DNA from 3 places in the Paenibacillus sp. YSY-4.3 genome. Region 2 is predicted to be linked to each of the others. Evidence: riboswitches for the same ligand, from Rfam matches in the RefSeq annotation. Region 2 holds a riboswitch; each other region holds the start of a gene.
The links. Region 2 has a riboswitch for thiamine pyrophosphate ahead of thiE (thiamine phosphate synthase). Riboswitches for the same ligand answer to the same signal wherever they lie in the genome.
Positions count from the first base shown of each region.

Region 1: another riboswitch for thiamine pyrophosphate. It lies ahead of thiC (phosphomethylpyrimidine synthase ThiC); the one in region 2 lies ahead of thiE (thiamine phosphate synthase).
Region 3: another riboswitch for thiamine pyrophosphate. It lies ahead of tenA (thiaminase II); the one in region 2 lies ahead of thiE (thiamine phosphate synthase).

Region 1 is NZ_BAABMC010000001.1:208,032-214,264, forward strand. Features, by position in the region: gene nagA (N-acetylglucosamine-6-phosphate deacetylase) at 1-139, opposite strand, end outside; gene nagB (glucosamine-6-phosphate deaminase) at 142-870, opposite strand; gene ACYUJT_RS00910 (MurR/RpiR family transcriptional regulator) at 872-1,711, opposite strand; gene ACYUJT_RS00915 (MarR family winged helix-turn-helix transcriptional regulator) at 1,987-2,454, shown strand; gene glpK (glycerol kinase GlpK) at 3,239-4,729, shown strand; gene ACYUJT_RS00925 (helix-turn-helix domain-containing protein) at 4,862-5,086, shown strand; TPP riboswitch at 5,252-5,363, shown strand; gene thiC (phosphomethylpyrimidine synthase ThiC) at 5,457-6,233, shown strand, end outside.
Region 2 is NZ_BAABMC010000002.1:83,019-89,251, reverse strand. Features, by position in the region: gene ACYUJT_RS07290 (TraB/GumN family protein) at 1-782, shown strand, start outside; TPP riboswitch at 837-946, shown strand; gene thiE (thiamine phosphate synthase) at 1,020-1,667, shown strand; gene thiS (sulfur carrier protein ThiS) at 1,645-1,860, shown strand; gene ACYUJT_RS07275 (thiazole synthase) at 1,865-2,644, shown strand; gene thiO (glycine oxidase ThiO) at 2,677-3,843, shown strand; gene ACYUJT_RS07265 (sulfurtransferase TusA family protein) at 4,043-4,633, shown strand; gene ACYUJT_RS07260 (DsrE/DsrF/DrsH-like family protein) at 4,678-5,073, shown strand; gene ACYUJT_RS07255 (MBL fold metallo-hydrolase) at 5,107-6,233, shown strand, end outside.
Region 3 is NZ_BAABMC010000001.1:21,518-27,750, forward strand. Features, by position in the region: gene ACYUJT_RS00095 (hypothetical protein) at 1-430, opposite strand, end outside; gene ACYUJT_RS00100 (DUF2339 domain-containing protein) at 583-2,166, opposite strand; gene ACYUJT_RS00105 (hypothetical protein) at 2,166-2,558, opposite strand; gene ACYUJT_RS00110 (SEC-C metal-binding domain-containing protein) at 3,029-4,201, shown strand; TPP riboswitch at 4,266-4,369, shown strand; gene tenA (thiaminase II) at 4,529-5,218, shown strand; gene thiM (hydroxyethylthiazole kinase) at 5,285-6,130, shown strand; gene thiD (bifunctional hydroxymethylpyrimidine kinase/phosphomethylpyrimidine kinase) at 6,127-6,233, shown strand, end outside.

The sequences.
Region 1 (6,233 bases), on a different contig from region 2:
AATCTGAAGGCATTCCTGATGTCGAGCCTACGTATGCGATTTGACCTTCTTCTACGACCACCGCGCCGTCATGTATGATGCCTTTTGACGTAACGACTTCGGCGTGAGTAATTTGAAAACTCCGGTTCGAGGCAGTCATGGTTATAATAGCCCCCCGGCGTCTTGGTCGACGATAACGACAACGTTAGGATGAAGCTGCAATAGGGAGGCTGGGCATTGCGTTGTTATAGGACCTTTTAATGCTTTGGCCACGATCTCAGCCTTGTCTGCTCCTTTGGCCATCAGCAAGATTTGCTTCGCTTTTAGAATGGAGCCGATGCCCATTGTAATCGCATGAGTCGGCACTTCGTCGATAGAGTCGAAGTAACGCGCATTAGCTTTGCGGGTAACCTCGTCCAACTCGACGACATGCGTCGTGGCCTTCAATTCATCCGCAGGTTCATTGAAGCCGATATGCCCGTTGTGGCCAAGGCCAAGAAGCTGCAAGTCAATTTGGCCCGCTTGCTCCAGAAGCTGTGTGTATTCTTCTGCAACTTTGTGCCCATCGCCGGATACGCCAGATGGCACATGGGTATTGCTCAAATCGATGTCTACATGATTGAATAGCTTCTCGTTCATGAATCTGCGGTAGCTTTCCGAATGATCTTCAGCCAGGCCAATGTACTCATCCAGGTTGTAGCTGCGGGCTTCCTTGAAGCTAACGAGCCCTTGCTTATGCAGCTCAATCAGATGCTGGTATACCCCGACAGGAGTCCCGCCAGTAGCCAGTCCTAGCGTAGCCCGCGGATTCGTTTGCAGCAGGCTTGCAATAATTCCTGCTCCGGTCTCATTGAATTGCTGTTCATTGTTTACTTTAATGATATTAAACATATTATTCGCCTCCAGTAGTTTTACGATAGATTTGGACGTTCTGGTATGAATTTTTTAGCTTAGGGGTATATTCCGTAAATTCCAGACTTACCATTCCTGTAAATAGGATATCAATAACATGCAGCTGAGCAATTCTTGAAGCCATATCTCCCCGGCGCATTCCTTCTTCTAACGAAGATGAGAACAAGGATATGTCCGCGAGGGATGCAAGGGTGCTGCTTCCATATTGGGTTAACGATAGGGTGAGCGCACCGGAGTCTTTGGCACAGCGCAGCGCATCTATCGTCTCCGGCGTCTCTCCGGAATAGGAAATGGCCAGTGCGGCATCGCCCTCGCTAAGGCTGGATGCCGAAGTGATTTGCATGTGGGAATCCGCGAATGCAGTGCAATTTTTGCCGATGCGAATGAGCTTCTGGTAGAAATCCTGCGCGATGACGGAAGACGTAGCTACACCGTAGAGATCGATTCGTTTAGCGCCGCAAAGTATTTCTACGGCTCTCTGGAGCTGCCTGATATCCAATAGACGCGTTGTATCTGTAATCGAAGCCAGATGATTCGCCTCCATGGCCTGCACGATCCTGTGCAGATCATTCCCTGCGATTATATCCTGATAATGGCTTTCTGAAGGTTTGTGAGCGACCTCAAAGGCCAGCTTCATTTTAAAATCGGGAAATCCTTTGAAATGAAACGACTTGCAAAATCTTGTCACTGTGGAAGGACTGATTCCGCACTCCTCAGCGAGATCAGTAATGCCCATATGGATCACGGAACTAGGGGCACTTAGAATGTGTTCTGCCAGTCGTCTTTCTTGTGGCGGCAAGCTGCTCAATTGTGTAGACAACGCATGCAGAATAGGAGTAAGAATGTAGGTTCACCTTCTTTCCTGTAACAGATGTACAAAAGGGAAGAAAATAATTTTTGTGAATATTACAAAAATGATGAAAACTATTTTAGTACATAATAAAATATTCCACTTTATAATGCAAGGTGTTTTATTACACCAATGTGACACTTTTGAAACGGAGTTCCTTGTATTTTTATGAACCGCATAATACACTAATATTTGCTTAAGCTTACGGGTTTAATCCGTATTATTGCCCGATGAGGAGGAATAGCGTGGATCCGAATCTCGATCACTATATAGACCGGCTTCAATCGAAATTTTCGATGGTCGTCAAAAAGCTGCAAAACGAAATTATGCAGCACCGCGATCTGCCATTAACGGGGCCGCAGTTTCATATGCTGTCGCTCATAGCGAAAGAGCAAAGCTGTAATGTCACTTATTTGGCGGAGGCGCTTGTCGTCAAGCCGAGCGCGATCACGGTGATGCTCGACCGCCTCGTTCAGAACGGCTACGTAGAACGCAAACATGATGAACAGGATCGCCGTGCCGTGCTGTTATCCATTACGGAGCAGGGCAAGGAAGTGTATCAGAAAGCGCGGAAGAAATCCAGGGAAGTGCTGACGCGTTACTTCGCTTGCCTGGACGAGAATGAGAAGGAAGTGCTGGAACGCGTCATCAACAAGTTTGACGAGGCGGGACGCCTTAAAGAGAAAGAAGCTGCAGAGGCGAAGGAAATATAAAAGGCGGGGATTTTGAAAGCAATCCGGAAATCGCCCGTCATTTCAAGATCCATCTTGAACGGATCTTCGAAGCAGAAATGAGCTGTATGGCGGCCAACGGTTGAGCACCTTGTGGGTGCTCTTTTTTGTGCTGCGCTGTAATGTAACGGACCGTGGTTCCGCTATTTATGTAAAAAGACGCCAAACTCAGCGTTAACGGATCGCAGTTCCGCTATTAGCCTAAAATAGGTGAGCATCAAGCCGTTTTTGGCAAATAAAGGCTTAAAGGCTTATGTGTCCGTAAGATCGTAAAAAATCAGCAAAAAAGCAGGAATAGCGGCTTTTGGGTCCGTTAGCTTCTCGGTAACCGAGCTGTTGGTGCTATTTTGCACATACGTTTTAAAGGTGCTGGAAATTTGTGAGCTAGTTACTTAGGTTGTTTGATGTTACATTTTGCGTTTGAGGTGCTTAGAGTACCTGAAGTTACTGTTGGTTTGATGATATTTAGAGTGCCTGAAGTTTCTTGTTGAGCTCTGGATAACGGTGCTTGGCAACTTGCTGTTGCCTAGTGTGGATGGTTATTCTGAATAAACGTCACGGTAGTACTTTACCGGCTCGATGTCGTATTTTCAATTGTAACGCAATCCGCTAACGAGGTAGAATAAGGTTAATATTTCGAATTAATTTTGAATGTTTAATTTATTGGATATCTGCAATTTAAAACGAAGCTGGAGCTTGAAGGGGAAGGGACGTTTAGGCTTAGCTAATAACAAAAATGACCAAAGTTCAAGAGCGGAGGATGTTTATGGAACAATATATACTTGCTCTAGACCAGGGAACTACGAGTACGCGGGCGATTCTGTTTAATAAGCAAGGGGAGATCGTGCACTTGGCGCAGCGCGAGTTTCCGCAGTATTTTCCAAAGCCCGGGTGGGTGGAGCATAATCCTAATGAGATTTGGGGTTCTACTCTCGCGGTGATCGCATCATGCTTGTCGGAGTCAGGGGTAAAGCCGGGGCAGGTGGCCGGGATCGGCATTACGAACCAGAGGGAAACGACGATCATTTGGGAGAAGGAGACTGGAAATCATATATACAATGCCGTTGTTTGGCAATCCCGCCAGACGGCGGATATCTGCGAGGAGCTTAGGGCAGCGGGCCATGATCCGGTATTCCAGCAAAAGACGGGATTGCTGATCGATCCCTACTTCTCGGGCACGAAAGTAAAGTGGATTCTGGATCATGTCGAGGGAGCAAGGGAGCGTGCGGAGAAGGGAGAGCTGCTCTTCGGTACGATCGATTCCTGGCTCATTTGGAAGCTGACCGGGGGACAGGTGCATGTAACCGACTACTCCAATGCATCGCGGACTTTGATGTATAACATTCATGAGCTGTGCTGGGATGACGAACTACTGGAGCTGCTTCAGGTGCCAAAGGCCATGCTTCCCGAAGTCCGCTCATCCTCTGAGGTTTATGGACGTACGGCGCCGTATCATTTCTTCGGACATGAGGTGCCGATTGCGGGAGCCGCTGGCGATCAACAGGCCGCTTTATTCGGGCAGAATTGCTTCGAGCAGGGCATGGTGAAAACGACGTATGGCACAGGCTGCTTCATGCTGATGAATACGGGAGAGCGGCCGGTTTCGTCGGGGCATGGCCTCATTACATCGATCGCTTGGGGAATTGACGGTAAAGTTGACTATGCGCTTGAAGGTAGTATCTTTGTCTCAGGTTCGGCCATACAATGGCTAAGAGATGGCTTGCGAATGTTTCGGGAGGCCAAGGATAGCGAGAGGTATGCCGAACGAGTCGAGTCCACGGAGGGGGTATATGTTGTACCGGCTTTTGTAGGCTTAGGCAGTCCGTATTGGGATAGTGAGGTTCGAGGGGCTGTATTCGGCCTCACCCGGGGAACGAGCAAGGAGCATTTCATCCGCGCAACCTTGGAATCCTTGGCTTATCAGACAAAAGACATTCTTGTGGCGATGGAGAAGGATTGCGGCTACAAGGTGAATACGATGCGGGTGGACGGGGGAGCGGTATCGAATACGTTCCTGATGGCGTTCCAAAGCGATATCTTGGATGTTCCAGTTGAACGTCCGGCTGTACGCGAAACGACCGCCCTGGGAGCAGCCTATCTGGCCGGGCTTGCCGTCGGATATTGGCAGGATCTTGATGAAATCAGGCGCATCTGGAGTCTGGAACGGCGGTTCGAACCAGCGATGCCGGAAAATGAGCGGGACTCGCTCTATAATGGCTGGAAAAAGGCTATTTATGCCGCTATGGCCTTTAAATGAGCAATGGGCTGCCGAAAGCAGCCCATTTTTGCTTTGTATCGCACGCTTACCCGCTATTTTTCATAATATGTTTTGACTGTATCCCTTAACCTTGTTATACCACAAAACCCGAGCAAGGAGGGGTGACGCATTTTGAAGAGCAGCGATCGTAACAGCAAATTTCTGTTGACTCATCGTGAGCGAGAAGTTTTTGAACTCCTCGTGCAGGATAAAACGACGCGCGACATTGCGGGGCAACTATTCATTAGCGAGAAGACCGTACGAAATCATATTTCTAATGTCATGCAGAAATTGAACGTAAAAGGTCGTGCGCAGGCGGTCGTCGAGCTGATCAAGCTTGGGGAACTGAAAATCTGACGGTTTGGCCAAAACACGTCAAAGAACCGTAAACCTTCTAATTCTCGGGACGGCAGGCGAGAGAGTTAGAAGGTTTTTTGTTGCTTGGAGCTGGAAGCGTAGCTCATTTTAGTTTCAGAGTACAGGGTTGATAATTCCTCATTTTCCATATATTATAAATTAGTGAATTGAATAAACGGGAGCTTGGGCCAACCAGGCTGAGAGGATAGCTATTGCGCTGTCGACCGTATAACCTGATCTGGGTAATGCCAGCGGAGGAAACGTTCAAGCCTTTGTGTATACAAAGACCGCTTCTTTCGTTGCGGTCTTTTTTGTTGCACTCGGCTGCTACAGCTCCGCTTGAACCCATTCATTCTAAGGAGGAATAGAAATGGCAAGCGAAATCAATAACCACACCGCAGACCCCGAGATTTTAGCTTTTCCAGGCAGTCGTAAGGTATATCTTCAAGGCTCGCGTCCGGATATACAGGTGCCAATGAGAGAGATCGAACTTTCCCCAACGGTTCGCGGAGAATCGGTAGAGGAGAATCAACCTGTTCGGGTATATGATTGCAGTGGTCCTTACACAGATGCTAGCTACCATACGGATATAAGGGCAGGGCTTCCAAAGAATCGCAAAAATTGGATTCTGGAGCGGGGGGATGTTGAGGAATATGAGGGCAGGAGTGCTAGACCTGAGGACGATGGATATCAAACAGAAAAACATCATGAGCACACAGAGACTTTCCCCGGAATAGGCCGGAAGCCTCTTCGGGCGAAAGCCGGTTGTAATGTGACGCAAATGCACTATGCAAGAAAAGGAGTCATCACTCCTGAAATGGAGTATATTTCGATCCGGGAGAACGTAGACCCGGAATTCGTTCGCAAGGAAGTCGCTGAAGGCAGAGCAATTATACCATCGAATATCAATCACCCTGAGAGCGAGCCCATGATCATCGGTCGGAATTTTCTAGTCAAAATCAATGCAAACATCGGCAACTCGGCCGTCGCCTCCTCTATTGAGGAGGAAGTCGAGAAGATGAGATGGGCGACCCGTTGGGGCGCTGACACGATTATGGATCTTTCCACGGGGAAGAACATTCACTCGACGCGGGAATGGATTATCCGCAATTCACCGGTGCCTGTAGGCACAGTTCCGCTCTATCAA
Region 2 (6,233 bases):
AAAATGACGGGAATACGGTGTACCTGGTAGGGTCGATGCATATTGCGGACGACAGCTTTTATCCGCTGCGTTCGGAATTCGAGGAGGCTTTTGCAGAAGCTGATTATTTGGGAGTAGAGATTGATCTTAGCAAGGCTGCGGATGAAGCTAATCAGAAGCTGATCATGGATATCGGGATGTATCAGGATGGTACGACCCTGAAAGATCATGTGTCCAAGGAGACATATGCGAAGCTAGAGGATACTTTGAAGCAAAACGGTATGGAGCCAACCGCCTTTGATGCCTTCAAGCCTTGGGTTGTAGAGTCCACCATCAGCACACTTAAATCGATGGAGGCAGGTTATGAAGCAACTGCTGGAGTAGACCTATATTTCATTCAGAAAGCCATGGAACGCAAAGTGCCGGTTTTGGAGCTGGAAACCTACGAGTCCCAATTGGGCATGCTCGACAGTTTCTCCAACGAACTACAGGAGAAGAACCTAAATACGGCGTTGGATAACTTCGATGTTTCGGTTGAACTTGTGGACGATATGGCTGACATGTGGAAATCAGGGGATGACGAGAGACTGCTTGAGTTCACTGAGAGCATGATCGAGGATCCGGAGTATTACAAAGCGATGCTGACCGACCGGAATATCGTTATGGCCGACAAAATCGATGGATACCTGAAAAGCGACAAAAAAGCGGAATATTTCATTGTTGTTGGCGCCGCGCATTACCCAGGCAAAGACGGTATCGTTCAGCTGTTGAAGGATAAAGGTTATTCTGTCGTTCGCAAATAATAGTTTTAATAATCTTGTCAAGCTGATTATGGTAAGTTATAGTGAGAGTAACTGAATATGGAGTGCGGGTGCTGGATGAAGTCCGGCTGAGATTGGAACCTGATGTTCCGGACCGTTAATCTGATCCAGGTAATGCTGGCGTAGAGAACATATCGAATTTAAAGCCATTCGTGTATTCTCGAATGGCTTTTTTGTGTCTTGCAGCCGGTAAATACAAAACGGAGGTAGAGTTAGCAGATGAGAGATTTTCGTTTGTACGCTATTACCGATGAGAAAAGCCATCCCGGCAGGGAGCTTGCCGAAGTGATGGAGGAGGCTATTCTTGGCGGCGCCGATATCGTGCAGCTTCGGGATAAGCACAGTGATCGGGCGGATGTACTGGAGAAGGCAAAGCGGCTTCGCGAATTGACCCGCCGGTATGATGTCCCTTTTATCGTCAACGATTATATCGATATTGCGCTTGAGGTGGATGCGGATGGCATTCATCTGGGCCAGGGCGACACGCCGCTTACCGTGGCCAGGAAAATGGTCGGCGGCAAAATCATCGGCATTTCCACGCATGCGATCGAGGAAGCGCTGCTGGCTGAACAGCAGGGAGCGGACTATATCGGCGTCGGTCCCGTATACTCGACGGCTACGAAGGCAGATGCAGCACCGGTGACGCTCTCCTATGTTCGCGAGGTGGCGGCGAAAATCCGCATTCCATTCGTAGCGATCGGAGGCATCAAGCTGCACAATGCGGATGAAGTAATTGCTGCCGGGGCAACGCGAATTTGCGCGGTGACCGAAATTGTAGGCAGTTCGGACGTAAGAGGAACATGCGAAGCCTTTATTCGCAAACTGGAGCAAGGGGGAGCGGTTCATGGGAAATACGCAGATGGTTGAGCTGAAGGTGAATGGAGTTAAGCACAGCTTGGAGGCGGGAACCGTTCAGGATGTGATCGCCCATTATGGCTTGTCGGGCAAGCCGGTTATCGTGGAAGCAGACGGTGTGATTTTGACACCTGAGCAGTGGGCGGATACAACGGTTGCCTCGGGGATGGTCATCGAGCTAGTTCATTTTGTGGGAGGGGGTTAAGCGGATGCGGGACGATGCTTTGCGTATCGGCGGCCGTTCGCTGTCGTCGCGTTTTTTTATTGGCACAGGGCTGTTTCCCAACCCGTTCGTACAGAAGGAAGCGATCAAAGCTTCCGGGGCGGAAGTGCTTACGTTTGCCATTCGGCGGATCAATCTGGACGCGGTAGAGGATGATTCCATTTTGCAGCATATTGAGGATGAGGCCTATCAATATTTGCCGAACACCTCGGGCGCAAGCACGGCCGAGGAAGCGGTCCGGATCGCGCGGCTCGCTAGAGCCTCGGGTCTGAGTGATTGGATCAAGGTCGAGATTAGCGCGGATGCAAAGACGCTTCTGCCCGATCCGATCGAGACGCTTAAGGCGACGGAAATGCTGGTCAAAGAAGGATTTACGGTGCTGCCGTATATTTCCGACGATCCAGTTACCTGCCGCCGGCTTGAAGAAGCGGGAGCTGCCGCGATCATGCCGGGAGCAGCGCCGATCGGTACGGGGCTCGGTATATTGAATCCCTATAATTTAGGGCTGATCGTAGAGGAAGCTGGCGTACCGGTCATCGTCGATGCGGGGCTTGGAACGGCCAGTGACGTGACGAAAGCGATGGAGCTGGGTGTGGACGGGGTGCTTATGAATACTCCGGTAGCCAAGGCGAAGGATCCGGTCATGATGGCGGCCGCCATGAAGCACGCGATAGAGGCTGGGCGTCTTGCTTATTTATCCGGACGAATTGCCCGGAAGAAGTACGCTTCCGCGAGCAGCGGTTTAGAACAATTCATATTGGAATAGCCCTATGAAAAATAGCGGCTGGGAGCGATAGCATGATGCAGAATATAGTGATTATGGGCGGCGGTATTATCGGATTATCCTGCGCCTTTGAATTACGGAAACGAGGCCATAACGTCACCCTGCTGGAGATCGGCAAATGCGGCGGGCAGGCCTCGGGAGCAGCCGCTGGCATGTTGGCGCCTTACTCTGAAAACCTGGAAGAGCCGGACGAATTTTTTCGGTTGTGCCTCGACAGCCTGGGGCTGTATCCGGCATGGCAAGAGGATGTCAGGCATATGTCGGGGCAAGCTTTTGAATATGCCAACTCCGGCAGTCTTTATGCAGTGTACCATGAGGCCGATATCTTGGCCTTAGAGGGCAGGCTGCTGTGGCAGCGAGCGTTCGGCTCCTCCGGCCGGATTGTTGAGGGTGAGGAGCTCAGGGAGATCGAGCCGGGGATCTCCAGCGAAGTCAAGGCGGCGCTATACACGCCGGAGGAGAGCCACATTTATGCCCCGCATTATGTGCAGGCGCTAGAACAGGCTTGCCGGGATATGGGAGTGCGTATCTTCGAACACTTGGAGAGCGTGGATATTGTCGATTGGCAACCAGAATCGAGGAAAATACCGGAGCAGACGCAATTTCTACGACGCGAAATTGTCGTGAGATCCTTGGATGGCCGAAAATTCGCGGCAGATCGCTTGGTGGTATGCTCCGGCGCATGGGCTCAGGAGCTCTCCGGGACGATTGCGCTTCCCATTCCGATTTATCCGATTCGCGGGCAAATATGCGCTTATCATAACGCTCAGCATACGGTGAGGGGTATGGTCTTCAACAATCAAGGCTACGTGGTTGCCAAAGATAACGGCACCGTCGTATGCGGCGCATCCGAGGATGTTGCCGGATTCGATACTTCGGTTACGGAGAAGGGCATAGAGCGGCTGCGCAAATGGAATAAACGGTTGTTTCCCTCTCTGGAAGGGGAAATCCCTTTTCACAAATGGGCGGGACTTCGCCCTTCCACCCAGGATGGCCGTCCTTTGCTAGGAGCGCTTGAAGCTTCGGATCAGATTGTCTTTGCGGCTGGCCATTACCGCAATGGGATATTGCTCAGCCCGGTGACAGCTAAAATCGTCGCGGATGTCATCGAGGGTCTTGAATTGCCTAGTTATTATCCGGCATTCGCGCCGGAAAGATTCAATCATATGATGATGCGGTAAACGCAGCGTTAACGTAATCACCTCTTCTTGTGGCGGGTATCGCCTTTCGCAAGAAGAGGTTTTTTGTCGTGGCAATCATCACCAATGCAGAATTTGGTCACCCTTGTTGACAACCTAAAGGTTCTGATTTATGATTTATACCCATAGGGGTATATGTATAATGCAAAGCGATAAATCATGATGAAAGGGAGGAATCGAATTGTTCGCATCCAAAGAGATTCAAGTCGATCAAACGCTGGACTGTAAAGGACTGTCGTGTCCTTTGCCCATAGTAAGAACCAAGAAAGCCATGGATGGAATGGATCACGGTCAAGTGATCGAGGTTCAGGCCACGGATGGGGGCTCGCTGGCAGATATTCAAGGCTGGGCCAAAAATACGGGTCACCAATATTTGGGGACCATTGAGAAGGATGGCGTCCTCAAGCATTATCTTCGCAAATCGCGCCCCGACGAGATTGAAGAGGAACAGAAGTACCCCTATATCGCTTCCAATGATGAGTTGCAAGCCAAAATCTTAGCGCAGGAAGCCATTACGATTCTTGATGTGCGCGAGCCTGCGGAATATGCCTTCGGCCGCATTCCCGGAGCCAAGTCCATTCCGCTGGGAGAACTGGAGCAGCGGGCGGGCGAGTTGAATCCGGACGAGGATATCTATGTTGTGTGCCGGACAGGCAGCCGCAGCGATCTAGCTTGCCAGCTTCTTGCCGATATAGGCTTCAAGCTGGTGAAGAATGTGATACCGGGAATGACGGAATGGAACGGGCCTCAGGAACGGGCACTGGAGAAGTAACACTTTTTTAAAATCAAATAAATGAAACCCATGGAGGTATTATGATGTCCACAAAAGTAGCAATCATTGCAAGCAACGGTGGTTTATTCGACGCATACAAAGTATTCAATATCGCTACGGCCTCGGCGGCAACGGAGGCTGAGGTAGCCATCTTCTTCACGTTTGAAGGACTGAACCTGATCCACAAGCAAGGGCATCAGCAATTGCCGCTGCCGGCCGGGAAAGAACATTTTGCCGAAGGCTTCAAGAATGCGAACGTTCCTTCAATCCCGGAATTGGTCAGCATGGCTCAGGAGCTGGGCGTGAAATTGATCGCCTGCCAGATGACGATGGATGTTATGAACCTGCATAAAGAAGATTTCGTTGACGGCATTGAAGTCGGCGGAGCTGTAACGTTTCTCGATTTTGCGAAGGATGCGAATGTATCCTTGTCATTTTAAATAACGATCATTTATCGAAAGGGGATAACTCGAATGTCAGCAACTACTTCACCATTGCAAAAAATGACGGCCGGCGAGTTGACCCGGCGGATTCTGAGCAAGGAGCCTTTATTCATTCTTGACGTTCGCAATAATAGCGACGTAGCCGATTGGCAAATCGAAGGGGAGAGTATTGAGCTGGTCAACATTCCTTATTTTGATTTGCTGGAAAGCGTAGATGCTGCGCTGGAGCGGTTGCCGGAGGACAAAGAAGTTCTCGTTGTCTGTGCCAAGGAAGGTTCCTCCAAGTTCGTGGCCGAGCAGCTCGTGGAAGCGGGAATAAGCGGCGTGTATTATTTGGAAGGCGGCATGAAGGCATGGAGCGAGCATTTGGAGCCTGTGCTGATTGGCAAGCTGCAGGATGGCGGCTCGCTGTACCAATTCGTGCGAATCGGCAAAGGCTGTCTGTCCTACATGGTCATTTCCGCAGGAGAAGCCGCGGTTATTGATGCGGTAAGAATGGCTGGGGTGTTCAAGGATTTTGCCGCAGTGGAGGGAGCAGCGATCAAGTACGCGCTCGATACGCACCTGCATGCCGACCATATCTCCGGCGGCCGCAAGCTGGCGGAGCAAACAGGGGGAACGTACTGGCTCCCTCCAAAGGATGCGGGAGAAGTTACGTTTGAGTACGAGAAGCTGGAGGAAGGAACCGTCGTCACCGTGGGAAATACCAAAATCGAGATCCAGCCGATATACTCCCCGGGACATACGATCGGCAGCACTTCTTTCATTATTGATAACAGGTATTTACTGACCGGTGATATTCTGTTCGTCGAATCCATCGGACGCCCGGATTTGGCTGGCAAAGCAGAGGATTGGGTTGGGGATCTGTATACTACCTTGCACGAACGCTATAAATCGTTATCGGATGAATTGATCGTGCTTCCTGCCCACTTTGGCAAGATGACTGAGCTGGGAGAAGACGGAGCTGTCTCTGCGCGGCTCGGGGATCTCTACAAGCACAATCCTGGCTTGCAAGTCGCTGCCGAAGCAGAATTCAGACGGATGGTCAGCGAAAATTTACCACAGTATCCAAACGCTTATCAGGAAATTCGCCAGACCAATATGGGCAAAATACACCCAGATGAAGAGCAGCAGCGCGAAATGGAAATCGGTCCGAA
Region 3 (6,233 bases), on a different contig from region 2:
CGTCCTCAGGCTTCAGCAGCAGGCTGGTACCTTCCGGGTCATGCCAAAGCTCTTCGCCGGAATTATGGCCTGAAGCTGCGGATTGTTCGTCTATACCGCTTATACCTCCGCTTGCTGCAGCAGGCACGGGGGAACTGGAATAACCTGTGCTTAGTCCGGACAGCGAATCGATCGACTGCTGCACCAGTTGGCGAAGCTCGGGTTCAGTGAAGTCGCGAATGTTGACGAAGCCTTTATCGTTAACGTCGAGGTGATCGAGCAGCCCGGCATAAATAAAGCCGTTGCCGTTCGGATGCAGATGATATCCGACTGTTTTTTTGTCATGAACGCTGCCTTCATAGTGGAAATTGACACGACCTAGCGATACGTCCCGGCGTTCAAGCTGGGGGAAGGATTCTAGAATCTGGATTTTTTGTTGGAACGTGAGCATGTAAAGCCTCCCTAAAATTACATAAATTCATTGTGCCGTGATTATATCATAATCCGATTAAATAGTTATATGCGGAGCATGGTTGTGCTGCAGAAAAAAGAACCGCCTGTAAGACGGTTCTAAATCGTTGCCAATCGATCGAAAATGTTTACTTATGCATCCGGGGATACGGGCTGATCCTCATCCTGCTTCTTCTTGTAAAGCAGTCTCGAGGTAGCTATTCCTGCGAGCCCCAAGGCGATAAAGAGAGCGGCTCTTACGCCGATCGATACCCATGGCAAATCAATAATGACGACTTTCAGCAAAATGACGAACAAGAAGATGACGCCTGCCAGTCTGACGCGGGAGCGGTTCGTGATCAGCCCGAAGATAATCAGGCCGGCCGAATAAAGAATCCATGCGCCGGACAAGCTCAAATGCTGGACATCGCTGCTGAAGGATTTGCTTAACACATAAGCAATCTGGGTCACGAAAATGAGACAAAGCGCTGCCTCAACCCAGTTGAAGACGTTCCAGAGTGAATTCACCCATTTGGGCTCTTGTTCTTTCCTCACCATAAAATACGGAATTGGCATGCTGATTACGAGCAAGAACCAGGCCAGCGTCTCACTGGAGAAAAATGCAGGCATGAGGCTGAATAAAATAAGCAATGCGCTGAACAAGTACAGGGTTAAGCCGACGATTTGCTGCAGCAGGCTTCTCAGCTTAATGCCGAGCGCGAAAGAGAGCATGCCCAAGACAAGCAGTACGCTGGCCTTGTAATCCTTGCCTACGCTGTCGACGATGAATACGACCCAGCCGTACGTAGCGATGGAAGCGAATAGCTGCGACATTTCTCTGTGCTTTAAAGACAGCACGGTGGTAACGCTGTATAGAATAGACAATAAGGCCATCAGAATACTGAATGTGTATCCTTCCTCTCCGGAGTAAAGTCCGATCATCCAGAGGGAGAGCAGGAAAAAGCCAATCGGCAGCAAAATCATCTGATCCAGCTTGTGCCGGTAGCGGCGAGCCACCGTAATTCCATATAGCACGAAATGCTGCAATAATATGGCGATTAAGAAAAGATATTTGCTCTTATCGTAAAGGCCTTGCGCATACAAGATTAAGAGCGGTACATGCAGGACAGAAATGGCTACAATATAAGCAGCCCGGAAATTGAAACGGATTGCTACGAGCATCATGGCGATGGAGAAGACGGCCTCATACAGCAAGAACATCCACGGATTAGCCGGGGATTTGGCCAGAAACGGTATCAGATACCCTGATAGCAAGGCGATGATAACCAGCGTTTGCGATCGATGATGAACCGCTATGAACACGCCAAAGGCAATGGACATTATGTATAGCACGAAAGCAATGCCAAGCGGTATCAAGTCATAGAGCATATGCGCGGCAAAAAGAGTGAGAACTAAGACGGCATTTGCGCCGCCCAGAAGGACCTGCCCCAGCGCCTCACGCTGCTGGCGAACCTGCCTGTCTCCGAACCAGTACATAGCTGCGGCCAGAACGGCTCCCAGCAGGCAGCGAACCGGTTCATTTAAATATCCAGCGTTGACCGCGGCCATAAACAGCCATAGCACGCCAAGCAATAGCACGACGATGAATACCCGCGGCAGCCATACCCGTGAAATGGCGTATTCCCAATCGCGCGATGAACGCGGCGCATTCGCTGGCGGCCTCATATACGGGGGCTGCTGGAGTTCCAGCTGTTGGCCTTGATATGGTGCTCCCATTAAAGGGGCTTGGTTCTGGAGCTGTGCTTGATGCGGTTGGCCGTGTTGGTCCTGCTGTTGATGATGATGATGATGATGTTGTTGTTGTTGTTGTTGTTGTTCGTAATACAGTTGTTGCTGCTGCGGGTTTTGAGGGTTCCACGCAGGTTGGTCAGATTGCTGGTGATCATACTGCTGCGTGCCAGGGAAGGTGCCATGATTTTGGGACTGCCCTTGTTGATCGTACTGTTGTTGAATGTGTTGCGGCACTTGCTGCTGATGCAGTTGTTGCTGTTGTAGATGTTGATCGTGTTGGTGCTCCTGCTGTTGTGAGCTCTGCGGGTTCCACGGCGGCGGCCCGGACTGCTGACCCTGCTGCTGCGCTCGAAGAGACGATTCAAGGGCCGGATCATGGACTGCTTCCTTTTCAGCGGGCGGGTTCAGGGGGGATGATGCATATCCCTGGCCGTGTTTCAGCTCAGACAGTTGTTCGCTTATCCTTCGTAAATCTTCCTCCAGTTCTCTGATCTTGTTGTCTCTATCCAAGTTCATATCACCTCTGTTTGTTGAAAATGTTTGAACGATCTGACGAAGATACCTGATCAACCATTGACGATAACGGATGGCCCGCAATCCTTCAAGTCCATATTTTGGAAGTGAATACTTTGGCTTTAAAGGGATTATATGCTATTAATAACACCGCGAACAATAATTTCTGCTAATGAAAATTATGAAATTTGCTGAGAATTCCTCTCCTAGACGCCATTTGTGTGGTAGTATATGTAGTTGAGCCCGAAATAGTGGGATATCCGGTGGATTTATGACTGATGCGATACAATGGGAAATACAAAGGAAACAAGGAATTGAAAGAGGAGAACTGAACTTGGAAGATTATAATGAAATGCTTGAACAAATGAATATCCAGCATGCGATTATCGGGGAAGTAACGACAAGTCTGCCTGACATTCTTCAAGATCTGACGAAGGTTCGTTTGTCTGCGCTTGCTTCGGCCTGCAATTTGCCTGGACGTTCCAAGATGAAAAAGCAGGAATTAATAGAAGCGCTGACAGCCTATATGACCGACGCGGAGCATTTGCAATCAGCTCTGCTGATGACCAGCAGCCTGGAATGGCAATTGTTCGAATCGCTTCTTCGTCAACCTGTTCTGCAGAACAATCTCATTCTGATCGAGCACTATTGGTATCTTATGAACCGTGGGCTCGTATTTACTTATTTCAGCGAGGGCCAGCTTTATATCGTCATGCCGGATGAGATTAGAGAAGCTTACGCCAAGCTGGACCACGTGAATTTCCACCAACAACGAGCGGGTGCGCAGCTCGTTCATGAGTATATATTAGCTACAACCCACTTATTCGGCGCGATTGAGCCGGACAAGCTTATTGAAATTTATAATGCGCAGAACAGTGAGCAGCTCGATCAGAAACGATTCAAGGAGCTATTCGGAGAGCTAACGAGCAGAGAACAGAATTACACGATAGCTGAGGGTTTCATCATTGATGGATATTTGTCTCTTGAGGAATCGCAAGGAGATTTTAAAGAGCTGTTGTCGCAGATTAAAGGCAAGCCGCATTTCATTCCGAAGCGCGAAGAGCTGTTGAAATATGCCGAAGAAGATTACTTCGAGATGACGCCGCAGCTATCGAAGCTGAGAGCGTATGTGATGAAGGAAATTTCCCGGGATGCGGAATTGGTCGACTATCTTATCGACGATATTCAGCTAGCCTGTACGATGCAAGCGACTTCGGGCGAGTTGATCCATGAATTTGAGAGACGAGGTCTGAAATTCCAAAGCATGGAGCAGGCCGATACCGTTGTCGCTCTGATGAACGATGTATATAACCATACAAGACTGTGGATCCATAGAGGCCATACTCCGTTCGCGATGAACCGGATTTTCGGCAATGTGGAGCTGAGATCGGCACATCGCCAGCTAAGTCCATTGAACAAAAGCCAGGTGTCCGTCACCAAGATCGGCCGCAACGAGCCATGCCCATGCGGCAGCGGCCTCAAGTACAAAAAATGCTGCGGCAAATAATTTGAAATATCAAAAATTTGACAACTCTTGTAAAGACAGATACAGTAATAGTGAAAATGAATAGGAAGTCCACTAGGGGAGCCGTCAGCGGCTGAGACAAGATCTTATCTTGGACCCTTTGAACCTGATCTAGTTCGTACTAGCGTAGGAAAGTGGAGTCGGAATCCAATGTCTGACACTTATTACAGCAGCTTGCTGTCCGTGTAAAGGTGATGTTGAATGAGGCCGCTCCATTGATGGAGCGGCCTTTTTGGTATTTAAAAATGTGCGGCGTCATCCCTAATGGCTTCCTGGTCATGTTCACATTATATCCGGAGGTGGAGAACAATGAGTTTTACGCAGGAGCTTCGACAGAAGGCCGATGGTATTTTTCAGGCAATTTTTGAACACCCTTTTGTGAGAGGAATCGCTAACGGCGACTTGCAGAAGGAGCAGCTCATTCATTACGTCAAGCAGGATCATGAGTATTTAACGGCTTATATGCGGATTTACGGCATTGCCATATCCAAATGCTCGAGCCGCGATGAGATCGAAATGTTTAACCAGCAAATTTCTTTTATTCTGAACAGCGAAGTTCATCCGCATAATAACTTCTGTGCGGTTGCCGGAGTCAGCTATGATCAAATGCAAGGATATGCACTGGCTCCGGGAGCGCATCATTATATCCGCCATATGCTGAATGTTGCGCATGAAGGAAGCCTGGCTGAAATTATGGCGGTGCTGCTGCCGTGTCCATGGACTTACCTGGAGATCGGTGAGAAGCTGATGAAAGAAGTGCAGCCAACCGAAGCGCATCCTTTCTATGAGTGGATTCATTTCTATGCGACAAGGACGAATACGACTGCTAAGTTCTGTGAGCGTCTGGACAAATGGGCGGAAATTACGACCGAGCTGGAGCGCAAAAAAATGACCGAGCACTATTTGCTGAGCTGCCAGCTCGAGTACATGTTCTGGGATATGGCTTATAACGTTCAGGATTGGCCAGTGTCCATGAGTACGGCTGAATACGCCCTGTAGGGGAAGGCTCCTATATGTCGAAGGCATAATCTATCATTCTTACAAAAAGAAGTGAGGCAGATCATAATGAGTACACTTGAAAACGATATAACGGCACTTCTTACGAAGGTTCAGAGAACTAAACCGCTCATTCATAATATGACCAACGTGGTTGTGACCAATTTTACCGCGAACGGGCTGTATGCTCTTGGGGCGTCTCCCGTCATGGCTTATGCGCCGGAGGAAGTGGCCGACATGGCCCAAATCGCCGGGGCGCTCGTGCTCAACATCGGCACATTGACGAAGGAGCAGGTCGAGGCGATGATCATTGCGGGAAAATCGGCGAATGCGCATGGCGTACCGGTGCTGCTGGATCCGGTTGGGGTCGGGGCTACGGCGTTCCGCACGGAGTCGGCGCTGCGGATTCTCCGCGAGGTAAAGATATCCCTCGTGCGGGGAAATGCGGCGGAGATTGCCAACCTCATCGGCGAGACGCGCGAGATCAAGGGCGTTGACGCTGGAGACAGCGCCGACAATGAGAACGCACAGCTAGGGCTGCGGGCAGCGCGGCAACTGAATGCGGTCGTAGCGATTACAGGCAAGGAAGATGTCATTTCAGACGGCAGCCGGTGCAGGGTCGTCAGCGGCGGGGATGCGCTGCTGACCCAGGTGACGGGAGCAGGCTGCCTGCTGACATCGGTACTGGGCGCTTTTGCTGCGGTGGAGAAGGATTTGTTGCTGGCCGGCACGGCAGGGCTGGCATTCTACGGCGCTGCGGCTTCCCGGGCGGCCGAGCGCACATCTGAAATCGGCCCCGGCAGCTTTCAGATCGCCTTCCTCGACGAGCTGGCCAAGCTGCATCCGCATTCCCTGAAGGGACATGCCGCGGTACGCGAATTTGAGACTTCCGCCACAGGGGAGGAACTTGTATGAGCATAGCCAGAGCACTTACCATTGCAGGGTCGGATAGCGGAGGCGGTGCGGGCATACAGGCCGATCTCAAGACGTTCCAGGAGCTGGATGTCTTCGGCATGTC